DNA from 4 places in the Variovorax sp. AC103 genome. Region 4 is predicted to be linked to each of the others. Evidence: predicted binding sites of a transcription regulator. Region 4 holds the regulator's gene; each other region holds the start of a gene.
The links. The regulator LexA, encoded in region 4, represses DNA repair genes until DNA is damaged. The targets are predictions, from matches to a motif close to ACTGTATNNNNATACAGT.

Region 1 (5,368 bases), on a different contig from region 4:
GGTACGCATAGAGCTGCAGCACGGTCTGCACGTAGTTCTGCGTTTCCTTGTAGTTCGGAATCTTGTTGCCCGCGCGCTGCACAGCGCCCTCGCCCGCGTTGTAGGCGGCCAGGGCCAGCTCGATCTGCCCCGGGAACATGGCGATCAGGTCGCGCAGGTAGCGCGAGCCGGCGGCGATGTTGATGCGCGGGTCGAACAGCTTCTTCTCGATGGTCGTGCGCTTGTCCGCCGACACGCCGTAGCGCTGCGCGGTCGCCGGCATGAGCTGCATGAGGCCCATCGCGCCCTTGGGCGAGACGGCCTGCGCGTCGAAGCCCGATTCGGTGGCGATCAGCGCCTGCAGCAGTTCGTAGTCGATGTCGTGCTTGTTCGACGCATCGCGCAGCGCCGCCTTGGCGCTCTTGTAGCTGGGCGAGGCCTCGAACATGGCAAGCAGGGTCTGCGATGCGGGCGGCACCTTGCCGTCGAGCTTGCGGCCGCTGCGCGCCAGCGGCGAAATGCCCTGCGCGGTGTCGAAGCTCTGGCCGCCCCTGAAGAAGATCTGGTAGCGCTCGTCGATCTTCTCGGAGGCGAAGTGCGCCACGCCCTTGCTGTCGACGTAGCCGTAGATGTCAGCGGCGCGCGCGAACCCCTGCTGCATGCACAGCAAAAGGGCCAATAGCAACGAACGCTTGAAAGCTGACATGCGTGGTGGGAGGGTCAAACATCGATGTCGACGTCGTCGGCGCGCAATTCCATGAGCTCGCGCCGCGCCGCCGCTTCGCCCTTGCCCATGAGCTTGGTGATCTCGCCCTGGGTGGACGTGAAGTCGAACCGGCCCAATTGGACCTGCATCAGGCGCCGGGTGTCTGGATTGAGCGTGGTTTCCCACAATTGTTCCGCGCTCATTTCGCCCAGGCCCTTGAAGCGGCTGATGCTCCAGGCGCCTTCGCGCACGCCGTCCTTGCGCAGCTTGTCGAGCGTGGCGGTCAGTTCGCCCTCGTCCAGCGCGTAGACCTTGGATGCCGGCTTCTTGCCGCGCGCGGGCGCGTCGACCCGGAACAGCGGCGGCTTTGCGACATACACGTGGCCGGTTTCGATGAGCTTCGGGAAGTGCCGGAAGAACAAGGTCAGCAGCAGTACCTGGATGTGCGAGCCGTCGACGTCGGCATCGCTCAGGATGCAGACCTTGCCGTAGCGCAGGCCGCTCATGTCGGGCGTGTCGTCGGGTCCGTGCGGGTCGACGCCGATGGCCACCGAGATGTCGTGGATTTCGTTGTTGGCGAACAGCCGGTCGCGCTCGACCTCCCAGGTGTTGAGCACCTTGCCGCGCAGCGGCAGGATGGCCTGGCTTTCCTTGTCGCGGCCCATCTTGGCGCTGCCGCCGGCGGAGTCGCCCTCGACCAGGAACACTTCGTTGTGGCTGATGTCCTTGCTCTCGCAGTCGGTCAGCTTGCCCGGCAGCACGGCCACGCCCGAGCCCTTGCGCTTCTCGACCTTCTGGCCGGCGCGCTGGCGCGTCTGCGCGGCCTTGATGGCGAGTTCGGCGAGGCGCTTGCCGTAGTCGACGTGCTGGTTGAGCCACAGCTCGAGCGCGGGGCGCACGAAGCTGGACACCAGGCGAACCGCGTCGCGCGAATTCAGCCGCTCCTTGATCTGGCCCTGGAACTGCGGGTCGAGCACCTTGGCGCTGAGCACGTACGAGGCGCGCGCGAACACGTCCTCGGGCAGCAGCTTCACGCCCTTGGGCAGCAGCGAATGCAGCTCGATGAAGCCCTTCACCGCGGTGAAGAGGCCGTCGCGCAGGCCGCTTTCGTGGGTGCCGCCGGCGCTGGTGGGAATCAGGTTGACGTAGCTCTCGCGCACCGGCTGGCCGTCTTCGGTGAACGCCACGCACCAGTCGGCGCCTTCGCCTTCGGCGAAGTTGTCGGCGTTCTTGTCGGCATGGCCGGCGCCTTCGAACAGCGGAATGACCGGATCGCCATTGAGCGTCTGCATCAGGTAGTCGCTGAGGCCGCCCTTGTAGAGCCACTGCTGGCTTTCCTTGGTCTTCTCGTTGGTGAGCGTGACGCTCACGCCGGGCATCAGCACGGCCTTGCTGCGCAGCAGGTGCGTGAGCTCGGCCATGGGCAGCACCGCGGTCTCGAAGTACTTGGCGTCGGGCCAGGCCCGCACGGTGGTGCCCTGCTTGCGCTCGCCGGCTTCGAGCTTGCGGATCTCGAGCGCCTCGATCACGTCGCCGGCGCTGAAGGCCAGCTTGGCGACCGAGCCTTCGCGGTGCGAGGTGACTTCGAGCCGCTTCGACAGCGCATTGGTCACCGACACGCCCACGCCGTGCAGGCCGCCCGAGAAGCTGTAGGCGCCGCCGGAGCCCTTGTCGAACTTGCCGCCGGCGTGCAGCCGGGTGAACACGAGTTCGACCACGGGGGCCTTTTCTTCGGGGTGCATGCCGAACGGAATGCCGCGGCCGTCGTCTTCGATGCTGACCGAGCCGTCGACATGCAGCGTGACCTTGATCTTCTTGCCGTAGCCCGCCAGCGCCTCGTCGGCGGCGTTGTCGAGCACTTCCTGAATGATGTGCAGCGGGTTGTCGGTGCGGGTGTACATGCCCGGGCGCTGCTTGACGGGCTCGAGGCCCTTGAGCACGCGGATGGAGCCTTCCGAGTAGCCGGAAGTCTCGGACGATGAATTGGGGGGAGTCTTGGGGGGAGTCGCCATGGGGGCGGATTGTAGTCAGTGGCAGGGAAATGACTGGATACCCATACAGGACCCTCCGGCCGCAGCCGGAGGCTGGCAGGAGGAACTGGGCTGCTTGTCGGCGACGGCCTGACCGGTGCAAGCCAGCAAGGCAAGCTCTGGCCCTGCCTTTTCGGGCGGCTCCGGGTCCGGAACGATGCTCCCGGTCACCAGACCGAACGACGGCGACATGCGCAGGCCCGCATCGGCTTGATGCATCGACGGCATCAAAACCTCCCCGATAAATCATCAATGGCTTTGGCCGCCAGCGCGCCTGCCACAGCCTGCAAGTCGCTACATTCGACGCCATGCAAGCGCCCGCCCCCACCCTCTCGATCAAGCAAGTCCTGTTCTGCGGGGCGATGATCGTCACGCTCTCGATGGGCATCCGCCACGGCTTCGGGCTGTGGCTGCAGCCCATCACGCAGGCCCAGGACTGGAGCCGCCAGACCTTCTCGTTCGCGTTGGCCATCCAGAACCTGTCGTGGGGCATCTTCGGGGTGTTCGCGGGCATGCTGGCCGACCGCTTCGGGGCGTTCCGGGTGCTGATCGGCGGCGCGGTGCTCTATGCGCTGGGCCTTTTCGGCATGGCGCATTCGCCCACGCCGCTGCTCTTCACGCTGAGCGCGGGCGTGCTGATCGGCGCGGCGCAGGCCGGCTCGACCTACGCGGTGATCTACGGCGTGATCGGGCGGCAGATTCCGGCCGAGCGGCGCTCATGGGCCATGGGCGTGGCGGCGGCGGCCGGCTCGTTCGGGCAGTTCCTGATGGCGCCCATCGAAGGCCGGCTCATCGGCCACCTGGGCTGGCAGACCGCGCTGGCCGTGCTGGCGGTGCTGGTGCTGGTCATCGTTCCGCTGGCCTTCGGCCTGCGCGAACCCAGGACGGCGGCGCTGGGCGGGCACCGTGAGCAGTCGGTGCTGCAGGCGGTCGGCGAGGCCTTCCGCTATCCGAGCTTCGGGCTGCTGATGGCGGGCTACTTCGTGTGCGGCTTCCAGCTCGCGTTCATCGGCATCCACATGCCGACCTACCTGCGCGACCGCGCGCTGCCGGCCGAGGTGGCGGGCTACGCGCTGGCGCTGATCGGGCTGTTCAACGTGTTCGGAACGTACACCGTCGGGCTGCTGGGGCAGACGCTGGCCAAGCGCAAGATCCTCGCGGCCATCTACTTCGCGCGGGCGGTGGCGATCGCGCTGTTCCTGCTGGCGCCGATCTCGCCGATGAGCGTGTATGTGTTCTCCGCGGCCATGGGCTTCCTGTGGCTGTCGACGGTGCCGGCCACCAACGCCATCGTGGCGGGCATCTTCGGCGTGGCGCACCTGTCGATGCTCAGCGGCTTCGTGTTCCTGAGCCACCAGGTCGGCTCTTTCCTGGGCGTGTGGCTCGGCGGCTACCTGTACGACACGACGGGCAGCTACGACATCGTCTGGTACATCGCGATCGCGCTGGGCGTGTTCGCCGCGCTGATCAACCTGCCGGTGAAGGAAAACGCCATCGCGCGCGCCCCGCAGCCGGCGGGCGCCGCAGGCTGATTGCGTATAAAGCGGGGCCATGGCACCACGTCTGCGCCGACACCTCGCGAACGCCGGCTGGCTTGCCGCCGCGCTGGCGGTGCTGGGCGGCGTGTTCGCGCTGTACGTGCACCCGGACTTCCTGGTGACGCTGGCCGACCAGATCTGGTCCTGTTTCTGAGCCTTCTACCCTTCTCACGCACGCTGGACGTGCGCATCACGCTATGAAAGATATAGCACCTACGCACGCTTCGGCCACCCCCTCCGAATGGCTCGTGCGCTGGTCGCACCTGCTCGCACCCGGCAGCTCCGTGCTCGACGTGGCCTGCGGGTCCGGGCGGCACATGCAGTGGTTCGCCGGACGCGGGCATGCGGTGACCGGCGTCGACCGCTCGCCCGAGGCCCTGGCGGCGGCGGGCGCGTTCGGCGGCACGGTCATGGCGGACATCGAATCCGGCCCCTGGCCTTTCGCGGGCCAGGCCTTCGGCGCGGTGGTCGTCACCAACTACCTCTGGCGCGCGCGCATGGCCGACATCGTGGCCGCCGTGGCACCGGGCGGCGTGCTGCTGTACGAAACCTTTGCCGCGGGCAACGAAACCGTCGGCAAGCCCTCGCGGCCCGACTTCCTGCTGCAACCCGGCGAGCTGCTCGCGGCCTGCGAGGGCCTGCGCGTGGTGGCCTACGAAGACGGCTTCGTGGCCGAGCCTGCGCGCTTCGTGCAGCGCATTGCGGCCGTCCGCCCCGCGGCGTCGGCCGCCCGCCAACCGGTGCGCCACCTCCTCAAGGGAAACTGAGGGCGCCGCAGCGGCGGCTTGACAGGCTGCCGGAGTAAGTAGAATCGGCGCTTTCGTCCACCGACAAAGAGATTCCCCTTGGAGCAATTGACAGGCAGCATCGTTGCGCTCGTCACGCCGATGCACGACGACGGCAGTGTCGACTACCCCGCCCTGCGGCGGCTCATCGACTGGCACATCGAAGAAGGCACCGACTGCCTCGGCGTGGTCGGGACCACCGGCGAATCGCCGACGGTCGACGTCGAAGAGCACTGCGAAATCATTCGCGTGTCCGTCGAACAGGCCAAGGGCCGCGTGCCCGTGATGGCCGGTTGCGGCGCCAACTCGACCAAGGAAGCCATCGAGCTC
Region 2 (5,368 bases), on a different contig from region 4:
GGTGCTCTCGTAGTACCGCGCCTTGTCCACGTACATCGCCCGGTCCGCGCGCTGCAGCGCGGCTTCCAGAGACTCGCCGGCATTGCAGGTCGCCAGCCCGATGGCCAGGCTCAGCGGATGGCCGCTCTGGCCCGCATGGAACTGGTTGTTCAGCTCCAGCAGCATGAGGATGCGCTCGCGCATCGCGTCGGCGCCGCGCTCGTCGGTCATCGGCAGCAGCACGGCGAACTCGTCGCCGCCCACGCGCGCAGGCCAGGCCGGCGGCGCGACGGCCTTGTCGAGCACCTCGCCCATGCGGCGCAGCATCGAGTCGCCGGCGGCGTGGCCTTCCTGGTCGTTGAGCTGCTTCAGGCCGTTGAGGTCAATGACCACGATCGACACCGGCCATGGGCCCTTGCGCGACAGCCGGTTGAGCTCCTCGGTGTAGTAGGTGCGGTTGCACAGCTGCGTGAGCACGTCGTGCTTGCCGAGGTACTCGAGGTAGGCCTCGGCCTTCTTGCGCGCGGTGATGTCCACCAGCGACACCAGCACCAGGTCCCAGGTGTCGAGCCGGTCGTCCTGCACCGCGAACTGCATGTGGATGTTGAGCGCCTCGCCCGACAGCGAGTAGTTGAGCACCTCGCGGTGCTGCACCGTCTTGCCGTTCCACAGGTCGTGCAACTGCTCCGCGAAAGACTCGCGCATCTCGTCGCGAAAGACGCGCGACAGGCTGCCCAGCAGCGTGGTCAGGTCTGGCGCGCCGAACATGCGCAGGGTTTCCTGGTTCACGTCGATCACGCGGATCTCCTGCATGCAGCGCGTGACGAACTCGGGGTGCACCTTGATGAAGGTGGCGAAGTCGGTGATGCCGCGCGCGCGGATGTTGTCCATCAGCGTGCGCACCGCGCTGAAGTCTTCCACCCACAGCGACACCGGCGAGCGGTCGAACAGGCTGCGCGCGTACCTGGCGCTGTCGTCGCGCAGGCGCTGCGCGGCCACGCGCTCGGTGATGTCGTCGAGCGAGACCAGCACGCGCTCCCAGGTGGCCTCGTGGCCGGGCAGCACGCGGGCGCGCACGCGCACGTCGAGCCGGCGGCCGTCCAGGGCGTAGTTGACGGTCTCGCTTTCGAAGGTGAGTTCGCCGCGCCACAGCCGGTCGAGCTCGTGCACCACGGTGGCCGACATGTCGCCGCGGAACACGCGGTCGAGCGCGCCGAGCAGGGTTTCCTGGCTGTCGGCGGCAAAGAGCTTCAGCGTGTGCTGGTTGACCCGCAGCACCTTCAGCAGCGCCATGCAGTCGCTCACGCGCAGGGGGTCTTCGGCCAGGTAGGCGACCAGGTCGGTCACGCCTTCGGTGCGCCAGCCGTCCAGCTTGCGCTTGAGGTCGCTGTAGTCCTCGACCCAGAGCGAGACGGGCGCCAGGTCGAACATGGCGTCGAGGTCGCCGGCGGACGGTGGAGCGGTGGAGCCCGCGGAAACCGTTGAAGAGGCGGACGCGGCTGCTGGCATGACCATCGATGAAGCTTTCGGAAAAGCGGCAGCAGCCATGGCTGACCGGCGCCGGCGAACGGGAGCCTTAATTATTACCCGCGTGCATACCTTTGCACTTGACACGCGGCGCCCCCGTTGACGCGCCCCCAGCGGGTCTTGCGCAACGACAGCACCGGCGGCATCAGCGGCATCAGCGGCTGTACAGGCCCACCACGCTCTGTCCGCCCAGCGCATGGCCCTTGAGCGCGGCCACCAGCGCGTCGCGCGACAAGCCGGCAGGCAGCGCGCCCGGTGCGAGGTCGGAGGCGACCACGGTCATCACGTAGTGGTGCGGCCGGTCGCCCACCGGCGGGCACATGCCGCGGTACGCGGGCGCGCCGGCCACGTTCGGGCCCATGGTGAAGTTGAAGTTCGAGCCCGCCTGGCCTTCGCCGGCCTTGAGTTCGCCGCGCTCGGCCGCGATGTTGTAGGCCACCCAGTGCGACACGCCCAGGCCGGCCGCGCCGTCCGGGTCGAAGATCAGCACGGCCACCGATTTGGTCTTGGCCGGCAGGTTGCTCCATGCCACCGGCGGCGAGACGTTCTTGCCGCCGCACTCGCCGGCCCCGGCGTGCTCGGCCGGGATCAGGCCGTTGTCGGCGAAGGCGCTGGAGCTGACGCGCATGCCCGTGAAGGCCTTGCCGCCGGCGCCGGTGCCGCCCGACATGCCGGTGCAGCCGGCCATGAGGCCCGCGAGGGCGAGGGCCGCCACTGGCGAGGCGAGGGAGTGAAGCTTGTTGCGCATGGAATCTCCTGTAAAGGTTGTGTTCATCCGGCGTGGCCCAGCCACACGCTGCCGTCCGTCTTCTCGTGCACCGCCAGCGGCGTGAGCCGCGCGCCGCGGCAGGGGCCGCCGACGCACTTGCCGGTGTCGGGCTCGAAGATGGCGCCGTGGCGCGCGCACATCAGGAAGCGCCCCGAGCTTTCGAGCACCTGGCCCTCGAAGTCGAGCGGGCCGCCCGCATGCGGGCACTGGTTGAGGTAGGCGTACACCCCGCCGTGCCAGCGCACCGCGAAGGCGGGCACGCCGTTGGGAGCGGTGAACTTGCTTGCGAGGCCATCGTCGGGGAGGTTGGCGCAAATCGGGCCTGGGGCGGGTGCCGAGGCGCCGTCATCGGGCGTAGGGGCGGGCGCTGTGGGGTCGTCGGTCATCTGCCAGCGAGGGTAGCCAAGGTTCGGAGGCTGCGCAATGCGCGATGGCCGGCTTACAAATCTCAGCCAGATGACAGGATTTCCGCGGGACGGCCGCGGTTTAAAACTGTATATTCATACAGTATCTGCTTCATCAAGGCCCCCGTGGACATCCAGCGCAAACTCGCCATCCTGGCCGACGCCGCCAAGTACGACGCCTCCTGCGCGTCGAGCGGCTCGCAGCCGCGCGACTCGCTGGGCGGGCGCGGCATCGGCTCCACCGAAGGCGCGGGCATCTGCCACAGCTACGCGCCCGACGGCCGCTGCATCTCGCTGCTGAAGGTGCTGCTGACCAACCATTGCCAGTACGACTGCCTCTATTGCGTCAACCGCGCGTCGAGCAACGTGCCGCGCGCGCGCTTTCGCGTCGACGAAGTGGTGCAGCTCACGCTGGACTTCTACCGCCGCAACTGCATCGAGGGCTTGTTCCTGTCCAGCGGCATCATCAAGTCGCCCGACCACACCATGGAGCAGGTGGTCGAGGTGGCGCGCGTGCTGCGCGAGGAGCACGACTTTCGCGGCTACATCCACCTGAAGACCATTCCCGATGCCAGCGACGAACTGCTGGCGCGCGCCGGCCGCTATGCCGACCGGCTCAGCATCAACGTCGAGATGCCCACCGCCGAAGGGCTGCAGGCCCTGGCGCCCGAGAAGAACGAAAGCGCCATTCGCCGCTCCATGGCACGGCTGCGCCTGCGCATCGACGACACGCGCGAGGAGGCGCGCCGCGTGGTGCCCATTCGCGCGCTGCCGGGCGCCGCGCCCACCGCCGCCAAGCCGCCGCCTTTCGCGCCGGCGGGCCAGAGCACGCAGATGATCGTGGGCGCCGACGCCACCGACGACCGGCGCATCCTCGCGTCCAGCGCCACGCTGTACGGCGCGTACAAGCTCAAGCGCGTGTACTACTCGGCCTTCAGCCCCATTCCCGACGCGGCCCGCGCGCTGCCGCTGGTGGCGCCGCCGCTCATGCGCGAGCACCGGCTCTACCAGGCCGACTGGCTCATGCGCTTCTACGGCTTCGAACACCAGGAGATCGTGGCCGCGCCCGACGGATTGCTGCGGCTGGACGTCGACCCCAAGCTGGCCTGGGCGCTCGCGCATGCCGAGCGCTTTCCGGTCGACCTGAACCATGCGCCGCGCGAGATGCTGCTGCGCGTGCCCGGGCTGGGCGTGAAGGCGGTCGAGCGGCTGCTGCAGGCGCGGCGCGTGCGCCGGGTGCGCGCCGACGACCTGCGGCGCCTGCACGTGCCGGCGCGCAAGGTGCTGCCGTTCGTGGTGGCCGACGGCCACCGGCCGGCTGCGGGTGCCATGGCGTCGGCCGCGCCGGCGGCCCGGCCGGCGCCAGCTGCTGCGCAGGCCTCGCTGTTCTGAGCAAGGGCTGAAGAAAGGCCGAGGACCAGGACCATGCGCATACGGCTCGAAGACCCGGTCGACCTCGATGCCTTCCGCCGCCATGCGCGGCGGTTGCTGGCTGGCGGCGTGCCGCCCGACGAGGTGGAATGGAGCGATGGCGCGGTCAGCGAAGGCACGGCCGATGACCTGTTCGGCGGGGGTGGCGACGAAGGCGATGTGTTCGACCTGGCACCGTCGCCATCGGCCGCCAGTGCCGCGCGGCATGCGGTGCCCGCGTCCTTCGTCGCGCTGTGTGCCGACGTGATCCTGCACCGCGACCCGCAACGCCTGGCGCTGCTGTACCGGCTGCTCTGGCGCCTGACCCGCGAGCCGGCCCTGCGGCACGACCCGCTGGACGCCGACATGATGCAGGCGCAGCAGATGGCCAAGGCCGTGCACCGCGACATCCACAAGATGCGCGCCTTCGTGCGCTTCACCCGCGTGGCGGACGCCGACGTGGGCGAGCGCCACGTCGCGTGGTTCGAGCCCGACCACCGCATCGTGGCGGCCAACGCGCCGTTCTTCGCGCGCCGCTTCGCGCAGATGCGCTGGGCCATCCTCACGCCGGATCGCTGCGTCGAATGGAATGGCGAGGCCCTGTCTTTCCGCGACGGCGCCGACCGCCGCGAGAAGCCGCCGCCCGATGCCGGCGAGCAGCTCTGGCTGACCTACTACGCGCACATCTTCAACCCCGCGCGCCTGAAGGTCGCCATGATGCGGCGCGAGATGCCGCGCCGCTACTGGCACAACCTGCCCGAGGCCGCGCTGATCCAGCCGTTGACGGACGCGGCGGCGGCGCGCAGCCAGTCGATGATCGATGCGCCGCCCACGGTGGCCCGGCGCATCCGCGCACCCGTGCCGCTGCACCTGCGGCCGGCCGACGGCGTGGCGCCGGCCAGCCTCGACGAGTTGCGTGCCGCCGCGCATGCGTGCCGCGACTGCCCCATCGGCGCACTGGCAACGCAGGCCGTGTGCGGCGAAGGCCCGCAAGGCGCGCAGCACATGCTCGTCGGCGAGCAGCCCGGCGACCAGGAGGACCTGGCAGGCCGCCCCTTCGTCGGGCCGGCCGGCCAGCTGCTGGACCGCGCCATGGCGCAGCTGGGCTGGGCGCGCGACAGCGTGTACCTGGCCAACGCCGTGAAGCACTTCAAGTACGAGCTGCGCGGCAAGCGCCGCATCCACAAGACTGCGGCGCAGCGCGAGGCGCTGGCCTGCGCGCACTGGCTCGACAGCGAGATCGCGCTGGTGCGACCGCAGGCGCTGGTGGCGTTGGGCG
Region 3 (5,368 bases), on a different contig from region 4:
GGGTACAAGGGCGGAGAAATCGATCTTGCTGCCAACGGGATGGTGATGGCCGGATTTCTTTGCCCGAGGAAATCCAGGATCTTGTTGACGCTTGTGCCGGGGGCCGGGGCAACAAGCGTTCGCGAGGTTTTTCAGAAGCTCAATGCTGCGCATTGCTGAGCAGTGCTGAGGCGGGTTTTCTTGCCGCATCCGCCGGCGGAGAGTCGGCTGGCTGTCGTCGACCGCGGTGGCACAGCGGCGCGCCGCGGCTCCTCCGCTGCGGGTCGCCCCGTTCGCAGAGGCAGGCAAGAAATCTCCGCCGGGCGTGACTTAGTGGTGTGGTGGTGAGCCCGCGCAGCGGCGTCCCTGCGGGGCCCGGCTGTAGTCTCGGCGTGCAGTTTCTGCAATTCAAAAAAGCATCAGGGAGTGAGTCATGAAGAACAAGTCATTGAACGGCTGCGTGCAGCCGTTGTGGATCGTCGCGTCCGTGTGTGTCGCGGGCCTTGCGGGCTGTGGAGGGGGCGGCGGAGGCGGTGAGGGCGGCGGCATGCCGATGCTGCCGGTCTTGCCTGCGGCGGCCCCGGCACCTGCGCCCGCGCCACCCCCCGCGCCGGCGCCCGCGCCGAACCGCGATCCGGTGCCGGGCAGCGAGCCGATGCCGTCGTTGGACGCACCCCAGCCCGGATCGACCGCGCAGACCGGCAACGACAGCGAAGGCATCTACCTCTCGCTGCTCGATGTCGCCCTGGTCGGCGCCGACGGATCGATTGCCAGCAAGGATCACATCGGCACGATGTGGGGATCGATCAAGGTCGACGGCCTCGGCTGGTCCTTCAACCCCGACACGAATTACTACTTCATCAAGGCCTCGCCCGTCACGGGCTCGGGCACCTTCGCACCCAGGAAGACGATGAGCGGCACCTACGCCTACGGAACGCGCGAGCCCTCGGCATTCGGTCCGCTGGACTACATCAAGGAAAACGCGTTGGCGGTCACGCAGGACAGCGTGGTCGGCAAGTGGGCCAACCCGGACCGCAATTTTGGCGTGGGCCTGTCGATCGACGTCGACGCCTCGGGCGCGTTCACGGGCACCACGGCCGGCGTGCAAGTCGGCAACTGCAGCATCTCGGGCACGCTCGCACAGGCGCAGCCCGGCACCTCCAAGAACATGTACGGCCTGAAGTTCACCGCGGTCGATGCCAATGCCGACGGCAAGGATGCCTGCAAGCTCACGGCCGTATTGCCCTATTCGGGGCCCGCCGCCATCGTGTTGCTGCCCGCGGGCAACTTCGACAGCAACGGCTATTTCCGCAGCATCTTCTTCATGGTGAAGACGACCACCGGCGCAACCCTGTCGGCGGCGCTGCGCAAGCAGCCGTAAGGCGCAACGGCCAAGGCGCAGGGGCCCGAAGGGTTCAGCCCGGGATCTTCTCCAGGCAGTAGCCCAGCCCGCGCACCGTCGCGATGCGCACCGGGCCCTTCTCGATCTTCTTGCGCAGGCGGTGGATGTACACCTCGATGGCGTTCAGGCTCACCTCCTCGCCCCATTCGCACAGGCGGTCGACCAGCTGGTCCTTGCTTACCAGCCGGCCGGCGCGCTGCAGCAGCACCTCGAGCAGGCCGAGTTCGCGCGCCGACAGCTCGACCATCTTGCCGTCGATGGTGGCCACGCGACCGCCCTGGTCGTACACCAGCGGGCCGTGGCGGATGGTGTTGCTGGTGGTGCCCATGCCGCGCCGCGTGAGGGCGCGCACGCGCGCCTCGAGCTCCTGCAGGCTGAAGGGCTTGGCCATGTAGTCGTCGGCGCCGTGGTCCAGGCCCTTGACGCGTTCTTCCACGCTGTCGGCCGCGGTGAGCACCAGCACCGGCAGCTGCGAGCCGCGCGCGCGCAGGCGCTTGAGGATCTCGATGCCATGCAGGCCGGGCAGCCCGAGGTCGAGGATCAGCAGGTCGAACTCGTCATGGGTCATGAGCGCGGTGTCGGCCTGCGAACCGTTGGCCACGTGGTCGACCGCCGCGCCCGAGGTGCGCAGGCTGCGCAGCAGGGCATCGGCAAGCACCTGGTCGTCTTCGGCAATCAGAATCCGCATGAGGCACCTCCGGCCGGTTTCGGGCGCCGTGCCGGCGCCGTTCACATTTGTCTCTGCGGCGGAGTCTACGCGGCCGTATAGGCTTCCAGACCGATGGTTACCACGGTGGCGATGTCGTTGCCCACGCTGTTTCTGAACTCTCGCTCGGCTTGCGTCACCGCGCTTCGGAAGGCGTCGAGCCAGGCCAGGCCGTCGGCCGTGAACAGCACGCGCCGCGCCCGCGCGTCCAGCGGGTCGGGCCCGCGCGTGACCAGGCCCCAGGCCTCGCACTGGTCGACCAGCGCTCCCATCGCCTGCTTGGTCATGCCCGCGCGCTCGGCCAGTTCGGTCAGGCGCGAGCCCTCGCGCGCCAGGTGCCGCGTGATGTGGATGTGCGCCGCGCTCACCTGCGCGCGCGCCGCGAGGTTCGACAGCGCCAGCGGCACGTCGACGTCGTGCGCCATCAGTTCGAGCACGCGCGCGTCGAAACGGCGCATGGCATGGCCGAGCAGGCGGCCCAGGTGGGTCTGGCGCCAGGCGTCGGTGTCGGGCGGAAAAGCGGCTTCGGACATGGCGCCAAATGGTAAAGCAAACTGATCAAAAAATGGGTTTACTCGAACCAATGAGCCCCTACACTACTGTTCAAGCATCCAGCCTGTGGTTAAAAGCAGATCGGATGAAACCTCACACAAACCGTTGATATTCAAGGAGATTTCCACATGGACGCAGTTGTCAAGGGCGCAAGCATCTCGGTCGCCAACAGTGAAAAGGCCAAGGCCCTGCAGGCCGCGTTGGCGCAGATCGAAAAGCAGTTCGGCAAGGGCACGATCATGCGGCTCGGCGAAGGCGAGGCGCTCGAGGACATCCAGGTGGTCTCCACCGGTTCGCTGGGCCTGGACATCGCCCTGGGCGTCGGCGGCCTGCCGCGCGGCCGCGTGATCGAAATCTACGGCCCTGAATCGTCGGGCAAGACCACGCTCACGCTGCAGGTCATCGCCTCCATGCAGAAGCAGGCCGGCACCTGCGCCTTCGTTGACGCCGAGCACGCGCTCGACGTGCAGTACGCCCAGAAGCTCGGCGTGAACCTGTCCGACCTGCTGATCAGCCAGCCCGACACCGGCGAACAGGCGCTCGAAATCGTCGACTCGCTGGTGCGCTCGGGCGCCGTGGACCTGATCGTCATCGACTCGGTCGCCGCGCTCACGCCCAAGGCCGAAATCGAAGGCGAAATGGGCGACTCGCTGCCCGGCCTGCAGGCCCGCCTGATGAGTCAGGCGCTGCGCAAGCTCACCGCCACCATCAAGAAGACCAACTGCATGGTCATCTTCATCAACCAGATCCGCATGAAGATCGGCGTGATGTTCGGTTCGCCCGAAACCACCACCGGCGGCAACGCGCTGAAGTTCTACGCCTCGGTGCGCCTGGACATCCGCCGCATCGGCACCATCAAGAAGGGCGACGAGGCCATCGGCAACGAAACCAAGGTGAAGGTGGTGAAGAACAAGGTCAGCCCTCCGTTCAAGACGGCGGAGTTCGACATCCTGTTCGGCGAGGGCATCAGCCGCGAAGGCGAGATCATCGACATGGGCGTCACCGCCAAGATCGTCGACAAGTCGGGTGCCTGGTACGCCTACAACGGCGAAAAAATCGGCCAGGGCCGCGACAACGCCCGCGAGTTCCTGCGCGAGAACCCCGAGCTGTCGCGCGAGATCGAGAACAAGGTGCGCGAGTCGCTGGGCATCCCGCTGCTGGCCGCCGACGCCGGCGCCACGCCCGAGAAGCCGCAGAAGGCCGCCAAGGCGGACAAGGCCGAGAAGGCAGACAAGGGCGAATAAGACCCCGCGCGGCTCCGCGGCCTCATGCGGGGCCGCGCGAGCGACCCCGGCATGGCATTCAACGCCCCCTCCCTCAAAGGCCGCGCCCTGCGCCTGCTGAGCCAGCGCGAGCATTCGCGCCTGGAACTGGAGCGCAAGCTCGCAAAGCACGAAGAAGAGCCCGGCACGCTGGCCAAGGCGCTCGACGAGTTGGCCGCCAAGGACTTCATCAGCGAGCCGCGCGTGGTGGCCTCGGTGCTCCACCAGCGTGCGGCCCGTTCGGGCGCGCTGCGGGTGAGGCAGGAGCTGCAGGCCAAGGGCATCGCGCCCGAGGCCATCGCGCAGGCGGTGGCCAGCTTGCAGGAAACGGAAGTCGAACGCGCCACGGCCCTGTGGCGCCGCCGCTTCGACGCCCCGCCCGCCGATGCGAAGGCGCGAGCGAAGCAGATGCGGTTCCTGATGGCGCGCGGTTTCTCCGGCGCCGTCGTGTCCAAGGTCCTCAGGAGCGATTTCGATGAAACAGCAGACGAATGAAGACCCCGGCGCGCCCTCCCGCGTGATCACGCTGCGCGTGGCCTGCGAATGGCGCCGCGCCTACGTGCTGGCGGCCGACCCGAAGCGGCTGCCCGACTGGGCCAGCGGCCTGGCGAAGAGCGCGCTGGTGCCGCACGGCGACCACTGGATCGTGCGCACGCCCGAGAGCGGCGACGCCCGCATGCGCTTCGCGCCGCGCAACGACTTCGGCGTGCTCGACCACTGGGTCACGCCCGAAGGCGTGAGCGAGGTCTACCTGCCCTTTCGCGTGATCGGCGTCGCGCCCGACGCCTGCGAGCTGCAGTTCACGCTGCTGCGCCAGCCGCACATGGACGACGCGGCCTTCGAGCGCGATGCGCAGTGGATCGCGCGCGACCTGCTGGCGCTGCGCAATCTGCTGGAAGCCTGAGCGAGGCGGCCGGGCTTCTTCAGCCGCGCACCACGATCGGCGCGAACTTGCGCCGCGCCTTCAGCTGGTCCGCATCCCATTCGATGCCCAGGCCCGGCGTCTCCGGCGCCACCGCGTGGCCGCCTTCGATGCGCAGCCGGCTCGTCGTCAGGTCGTCGAGTTGGGGGATGTACTCCACCCAGCGCGCATTCGGCACCGCAGCGCACAGGCTCACGTGCAGCTCCATCAGAAAGTGCGGGCACATCGCGATGTTGTGCGCCTCGGCCAGGTGCGCGATCTTGAGCCACGGCGTGATGCCGCCCACGCGCGCCACGTCGGCCTGCACGATGGAGCAGGCGCCCTGCTGGATGTATTCCGCGAACTGCGAAGGGTGGTACATCGACTCGCCCACCGCAATCGGCACCGAGGTGCTCGCCAGCAGCTGCGCATGCCCGCGCACATGCTCGGCCGGCATCGGCTCCTCGAACCACGCGAGGTCGAGCGGCGCGTACTGGCGCGCGCGGCGAATGGCCTCGGCCACGGTGAAGCTCTGGTTGGCGTCGACCATCAGCTCGAAGCCAGCG
Region 4 (5,368 bases):
GGCGCTTGCCCGCCGGCCCCTTGCGCGAAGCCTGGCCGCGCGCCTGCGACCTCGTGTTGCACAGCGGCGCACACCCTGCCTTCGCCGGGGGCTACACCGCCACGCGCCGCCTCGCGCAAGACGCCCTGACCCATGACGGCAAGCGCGTACCATTGGGCACGCTCGCCGGCTTGCCATTGATTGCCACGGCGGCGATTGCACGGCCGGAGTCCTTTTTCGACATGCTGCGCGCGCGCGGCCTCACGCTTGCCAAGACCGTGCCGCTGCCGGATCACTACGACTTCGAAAATTGGCAACGGCCGGCCACAGCCGAACGAACGCTGGTCTGCACGGAAAAGGACGCCGTCAAACTGTGGCGCAAGGCCCCCGATGCCCTGGCGGTGCCGCTGGAGTTCACACCCTCCGCAGAATTCTTCACCGCACTCGACGCAAAGCTATCATCGCTCGATGGATACCAAGCTGCTTGAACTGCTCGTCTGCCCCGTCACCAAAGGTCCGCTGACCTGGAACCCCGAGAAGCAGGAACTCTGCTCGCGCAGCGCACGCCTCGCCTACCCGGTGCGCGACGGCATTCCGGTGCTGCTGGAGAACGAAGCCCGCACGCTGTCTGACGAAGAGCTCGGGCTGTGAGCTTCACCGTCCTGGTGCCGGCGCGCCTGGCGTCCACGCGGCTTCCCAACAAACCCCTGGCCGACATCGCCGGCGTGCCGATGGTGGTGCGCGTGGCCCGGCGCGCCAGCGAATCCGGCGCCTCGCGCGTGGTGGTCGCCGGCGACGACCCCTCCATCGTTTCGGCATGCAAGGCGCATGGCGTCGAGGCTATCCTGACCCGCCAGGACCATCCCAGCGGCACCGACCGGCTGGCCGAAGCCTGCGAGCAACTGGGACTGGACGGCGACGATATCGTGGTGAACGTCCAGGGCGACGAACCGCTGATCGACCCTGCGCTGATCGATGCCGTGGCGTCCACGCTGGCCAGCCACGCCGAAGCCGACATGAGCACCGCGGCCCACGCGATCGATTCGATCTCCGATTTCATGAACCCGAACGTGGTGAAGGCCGTGCTCGACGCGCAAGGCAACGCCATGTACTTCAGCCGCGCGCCCGTTCCATGGTGGCGCGACGGCTCCGCCAGCGGCGCAGCGCCGAGCGTGGTGCCCACGCCGGCGCCATTGCGGCACATCGGCATCTACGGCTACCGCGCGGCCTTCGTGCGCAAGTTTCCGTTGCTTGCGCCCGCGCCCGTCGAGGCGACCGAGGCGCTGGAACAACTGCGCGCGCTGTGGCACGGTCACCGCATTGCAGTGCATGTGAGCGATGTCGCGCCCGGTCCGGGCATCGACACGCCCGAAGACCTGGCGCGGGTCCGCGCCGTGTTTGCCGCAGGCCCCACCGCCTGAGAAAACCGCCGCCCCGGTGGGAAACGCGGGGATTTCTCGAGGGGCACGCATGCTATCCTCGAAGCAATTCCGCCTTGCCAAGCCCTCGGGCCGACGCTTGGTGCGACACAAAATCTAAGAACCGTCCGAGGACACCATGAGACTAATTTTGCTGGGCGCGCCCGGGGCGGGCAAAGGCACGCAGGCGGCCTTCATTTGCCAGAAATACAGCATTCCCCAAATCTCGACCGGCGACATGCTGCGCGCTGCCGTCAAGGCAGGCACGCCGCTGGGGCAACAGGCCAAGGCCATCATGGATGCGGGCGCACTGGTCAGCGACGACCTGATCATCAATCTGGTGAAGGAACGCATTGCCCAAGCCGACTGCGCCAGCGGATTCCTGTTCGACGGCTTCCCGCGCACCATTCCTCAGGCCGACGCCATGAAGGCAGCCGGCGTCAAGCTTGACTACGTGCTTGAGATCGACGTGCCCTTCAGCGACATCATCGAACGCATGAGCGGCCGTCGCTCGCACCCGGCATCGGGGCGCACCTACCACGTCAAGTTCAACCCGCCCAAGGTGGAAGGCAAGGACGACGTGACGGGAGAAGACCTGATCCAGCGCGAAGACGACAAGGAAGAAACCGTGGGCAAGCGACTGGACGTGTACAGCCAGCAGACGCGCCCGCTGGTGGATTACTACTCGGCCTGGGCCAAGGCCGACCCCGCCGCCGCGCCGAAGTATCGCGCCATCAAGGGCGTGGGCACGGTCGATGAAATCACCCAGCGTGCGCTGGCCGCACTGAGCAGCTGATTTCGCAGCCGCCCTCGGCCATTTGCACGGGGCGGCTTTTTCTCTTACCCGAGCAGTTCCAGCATCAGCGCGATGCGCGCCTTCACCGGCGTCAACGCGCCTGCGTCGCGCAACTGATCGCCTGCCTTCGGCAGGATGCGTCCATTAACGCATCGCGTGGCACGAATCACCGCCACACCTTCGGCCTGAGCCTTCAGCGCGGCTTCTTCGAGCGAATGGTGCAGCGTGCCGTTGCCGGTTGCCGCGAGCACCAGTCCTCGCGGCGGCTCAGCACCGTTGGACTGGACGAGCGCATCGATCAGCGCGCCACTGGCACCCGCGTAGCTCATGACGATCTCGACGCGAGGCCACCGCAAGCCGCTGGCGTCGAAGATCTTCGCCCTGCGAGACACAGCCGCTTCGGGCCATGCCCGGACCAGGCGCACTTCCCCTTCCTCCACATAGCCCACCGGCCCGGCATCGCCTGACGCAAAGGCTTCCAGCCGGTAGGTGTGGGTCTTCTGGATGTCCAGACCGCTGTGGATGGTTCCAGCGCACACCGCCGTCACACCCCGCGCGCCTGCAGTGACAGCAACGCCGATTGCGTCCCGGACGTTCTGGGGACCATCGGGCGCCAGCGCGGTCGCGGGTCGCATCGCGCAGGTCAGCACGACCGGCTTGGTCGCCGCCAGCACACTGTGCAGGAAGAAGGCTGTTTCCTCGAGCGTGTCCGTGCCGTGCGTGATCACAATGCCCGCGACGTCCGGTTGCGCGAGCCAATGCGCGCAGCGCTGAGCCAGCTTCTGCCAGACCTCGAAGGACATGTCCTTGCTGTCGAGCTGCGCCACCTGCTCAGCGACCAGCGTCACTCCGGCGGGCGGCTCGATGCCGCCCAACAGGTCGGCCACGCCCACCTGCCCTGCGGTGTAGCCGATGTTGTCGCCGCTGCTGGCAGCCTTGCCAGCGATGGTGCCGCCGGTACCCAGCACCACCACGCGGCGCACGTCAGGCAAAGGGGAATTGACCATGACTTGTCAACTTTTAAAAACTGGTTAAAAATACAGCTACTGGATATCTACCCAGTGCCGCAAGGAACCACACATGCAGTTCGCCGTGAAGCTTACAGCCCGCCAGCAGCAGATCCTGGACTTGATCCAGAGTGCCATCGCACGCACCGGTGCGCCACCCACGCGCGCCGAAATCGCCAATGAGCTGGGGTTCAAGTCGGCCAACGCCGCCGAAGAGCACCTGCAGGCGCTGGCCCGCAAGGGCGTGATCGAACTCGTCAGCGGCACCTCGCGCGGCATTCGCCTCAAGGGCGACGCCCTGCGCTCGCTCAACGAAACGCGCCACCGCGAAGGCGGCCAGTTCTCGCTCTCGCTGCCTGGCATGGCCCAGCTGGCGCTGCCGCTCATCGGCCGTGTCGCAGCCGGCTCGCCCATCCTGGCGCAAGAGCATGTGGACCAGACCTACTACGTCGAGAACACGCTGTTCCAGCGCCAGCCTGACTACCTGCTGAAGGTGCGCGGCATGTCGATGCGCGACGCCGGCATCATGGACGGCGACCTGCTCGCCGTGCAGGCCACCAAGGAAGCGCGCAACGGGCAAATCGTGGTTGCGCGGCTGGGCGAAGAAGTGACCGTCAAGCGCCTCAAGCGCAACAAGCAGGTCATCGAGCTGCACGCCGAAAACCCCGACTACCCGACCATCATCGTGCAGCCGGGCGAGCCCTTCGAAATCGAAGGCCTCGCGGTCGGGCTCATCCGCAACACCATGCTCATGTAGGCCCATGGCCTGCTGGCAACAGCACCTCATCCGGCCGCGACAGGTGGCGGGCGTATGGCGCGAAGTCGCCATCACCCTGTCGCGGCCGATTCAAGAAATCCTGCCTGTGTTCAACCTCATACTTTTTTGGAGTTCACATGGGAATCGCCCTCCTCGCCATCGCTGATTTCTGGATGCCGCTGCAATCGCTGGCCAACCGCCTGATTCCGGCGCGCCGACCCCACGCCAGGGATCGGCTCGACGCCAACGACACGTCCGCCGGATTGCGTTACGTGGCCGTGCGCCCCGCTTGCACCACCCGCGTCGGCAGCAACGCCACGGCGCCCGAGGTCGCCACGGCCCCTGCACGCCCCCTGCGCGTGGTTCGCGTGGTCGACGGCAAAGGCCAGCAGCGCAACAACCGCGTCGTGATCTCCGGGCGCATGGCCGACGTGTGCGACGAGCTCGACCGGCTGGCCGCCCTCGAAGCCGCAGAAACCCTGGCCACGCTCCACCGCTCGACGCGGCTGCACTGACGCAAAACGCCCCTGCCGAGGGGCCCGGAAGCCGCCGCGGGCCGGGTATCCAAACGTTCACTGGTGCGACATGCCAATGCTGCGAGGCACAATGGCACGCCATGAACATTGTGATCCTCGACGACTACCAGGACGCGGTGCGCAAATTGCGCTGCGCCGCCAAGCTGGACGCGTACGCGGCCAAGGTCTACACCAACACGGTGAAAGGCATCGGGCAACTGTCGGTTCGCCTCAAGGACGCCGATGTGATCGTGCTGATTCGCGAGCGCTCCCAGATTTCTCGCCAGCTCATCGAAAAGCTGCCCAAGCTCAAGCTCATTTCGCAGACCGGGCGCGTCGCCGGCCACATCGACGTCGCGGCATGTACCGAGCGCGGCGTGGCAGTGGCCGAGGGTTCCGGCTCTCCGCAGGCGCCCGCCGAACTCACCTGGGCGCTCATCATGGCCGCCATGCGCCGGCTGCCGCAGTACATCAGCAACCTCAAGCACGGCGCGTGGCAGCAATCCGGACTCAAGTCGGCGTCGATGCCGCCCAATTTCGGACTCGGCTCCGTGCTCAAGGGCAAGACCCTGTGCATCTGGGGCTATGGCCGCATCGGCCAACTCGTGGCGCGCTACGGTCAGGCGTTCGGCATGCAGGTCGTGATCTGGGGGCGTGAAGCCAGCTGCGCCAAGGCCCGATCCGACGGCTTCCAGGTCGCGCAGAATCGCCATGAATTCTTCGCCGCCGCCGACGTGCTGTCGGTGCATCTGCGGCTCAACGAAGAGACCAACGGCCTCATCACGCTGGAAGATCTCTCCCGCATGAAGCCGACGGCGCTGTTCGTCAACACCTCGCGCGCCGAACTGGTCGAAGCCGATGCCCTGCTCGCCGCGCTCAACCGCGGCCGCCCGGGG

Region 1: AC0IYU_RS26785 (DNA topoisomerase IV subunit B) is a predicted target of LexA. The motif match lies at 2,730-2,747, and genes of this name have one in related genera.
Region 2: AC0IYU_RS31760 (putative DNA modification/repair radical SAM protein) is a predicted target of LexA. The motif match lies at 2,767-2,784, and genes of this name have one in related genera.
Region 3: recA (recombinase RecA) is a predicted target of LexA. The motif match lies at 2,686-2,703, and genes of this name have one in related genera.

Annotation. Positions count from the first base shown of each region.
Region 1 is NZ_CEEDFC010000022.1:79,452-84,819, reverse strand. Features, by position in the region: gene AC0IYU_RS26790 (lytic transglycosylase domain-containing protein) at 1-685, opposite strand, end outside; gene AC0IYU_RS26785 (DNA topoisomerase IV subunit B) at 700-2,697, opposite strand; gene AC0IYU_RS26780 (MFS transporter) at 3,024-4,247, shown strand; gene AC0IYU_RS26775 (hypothetical protein) at 4,267-4,407, shown strand; gene AC0IYU_RS26770 (class I SAM-dependent methyltransferase) at 4,451-5,020, shown strand; gene dapA (4-hydroxy-tetrahydrodipicolinate synthase) at 5,099-5,368, shown strand, end outside.
Region 2 is NZ_CEEDFC010000031.1:30,798-36,165, reverse strand. Features, by position in the region: gene AC0IYU_RS31775 (sensor domain-containing diguanylate cyclase) at 1-1,494, opposite strand, end outside; gene AC0IYU_RS31770 (YbhB/YbcL family Raf kinase inhibitor-like protein) at 1,661-2,254, opposite strand; gene AC0IYU_RS31765 (Rieske (2Fe-2S) protein) at 2,278-2,661, opposite strand; gene AC0IYU_RS31760 (putative DNA modification/repair radical SAM protein) at 2,806-4,071, shown strand; gene AC0IYU_RS31755 (UdgX family uracil-DNA binding protein) at 4,105-5,368, shown strand, end outside.
Region 3 is NZ_CEEDFC010000002.1:126,034-131,401, reverse strand. Features, by position in the region: gene AC0IYU_RS03270 (asparaginase) at 1-159, shown strand, start outside; gene AC0IYU_RS03265 (hypothetical protein) at 413-1,360, shown strand; gene AC0IYU_RS03260 (response regulator) at 1,395-2,069, opposite strand; gene AC0IYU_RS03255 (MarR family winged helix-turn-helix transcriptional regulator) at 2,135-2,620, opposite strand; gene recA (recombinase RecA) at 2,768-3,883, shown strand; gene recX (recombination regulator RecX) at 3,935-4,396, shown strand; gene AC0IYU_RS03240 (SRPBCC family protein) at 4,377-4,805, shown strand; gene AC0IYU_RS03235 (mandelate racemase/muconate lactonizing enzyme family protein) at 4,825-5,368, opposite strand, start outside.
Region 4 is NZ_CEEDFC010000001.1:500,894-506,261, forward strand. Features, by position in the region: gene lpxK (tetraacyldisaccharide 4'-kinase) at 1-467, shown strand, start outside; gene AC0IYU_RS02265 (Trm112 family protein) at 448-630, shown strand; gene kdsB (3-deoxy-manno-octulosonate cytidylyltransferase) at 627-1,400, shown strand; gene adk (adenylate kinase) at 1,537-2,193, shown strand; gene AC0IYU_RS02280 (asparaginase) at 2,238-3,200, opposite strand; gene lexA (transcriptional repressor LexA) at 3,274-3,957, shown strand; gene AC0IYU_RS02290 (hypothetical protein) at 4,095-4,472, shown strand; gene AC0IYU_RS02295 (D-2-hydroxyacid dehydrogenase family protein) at 4,574-5,368, shown strand, end outside.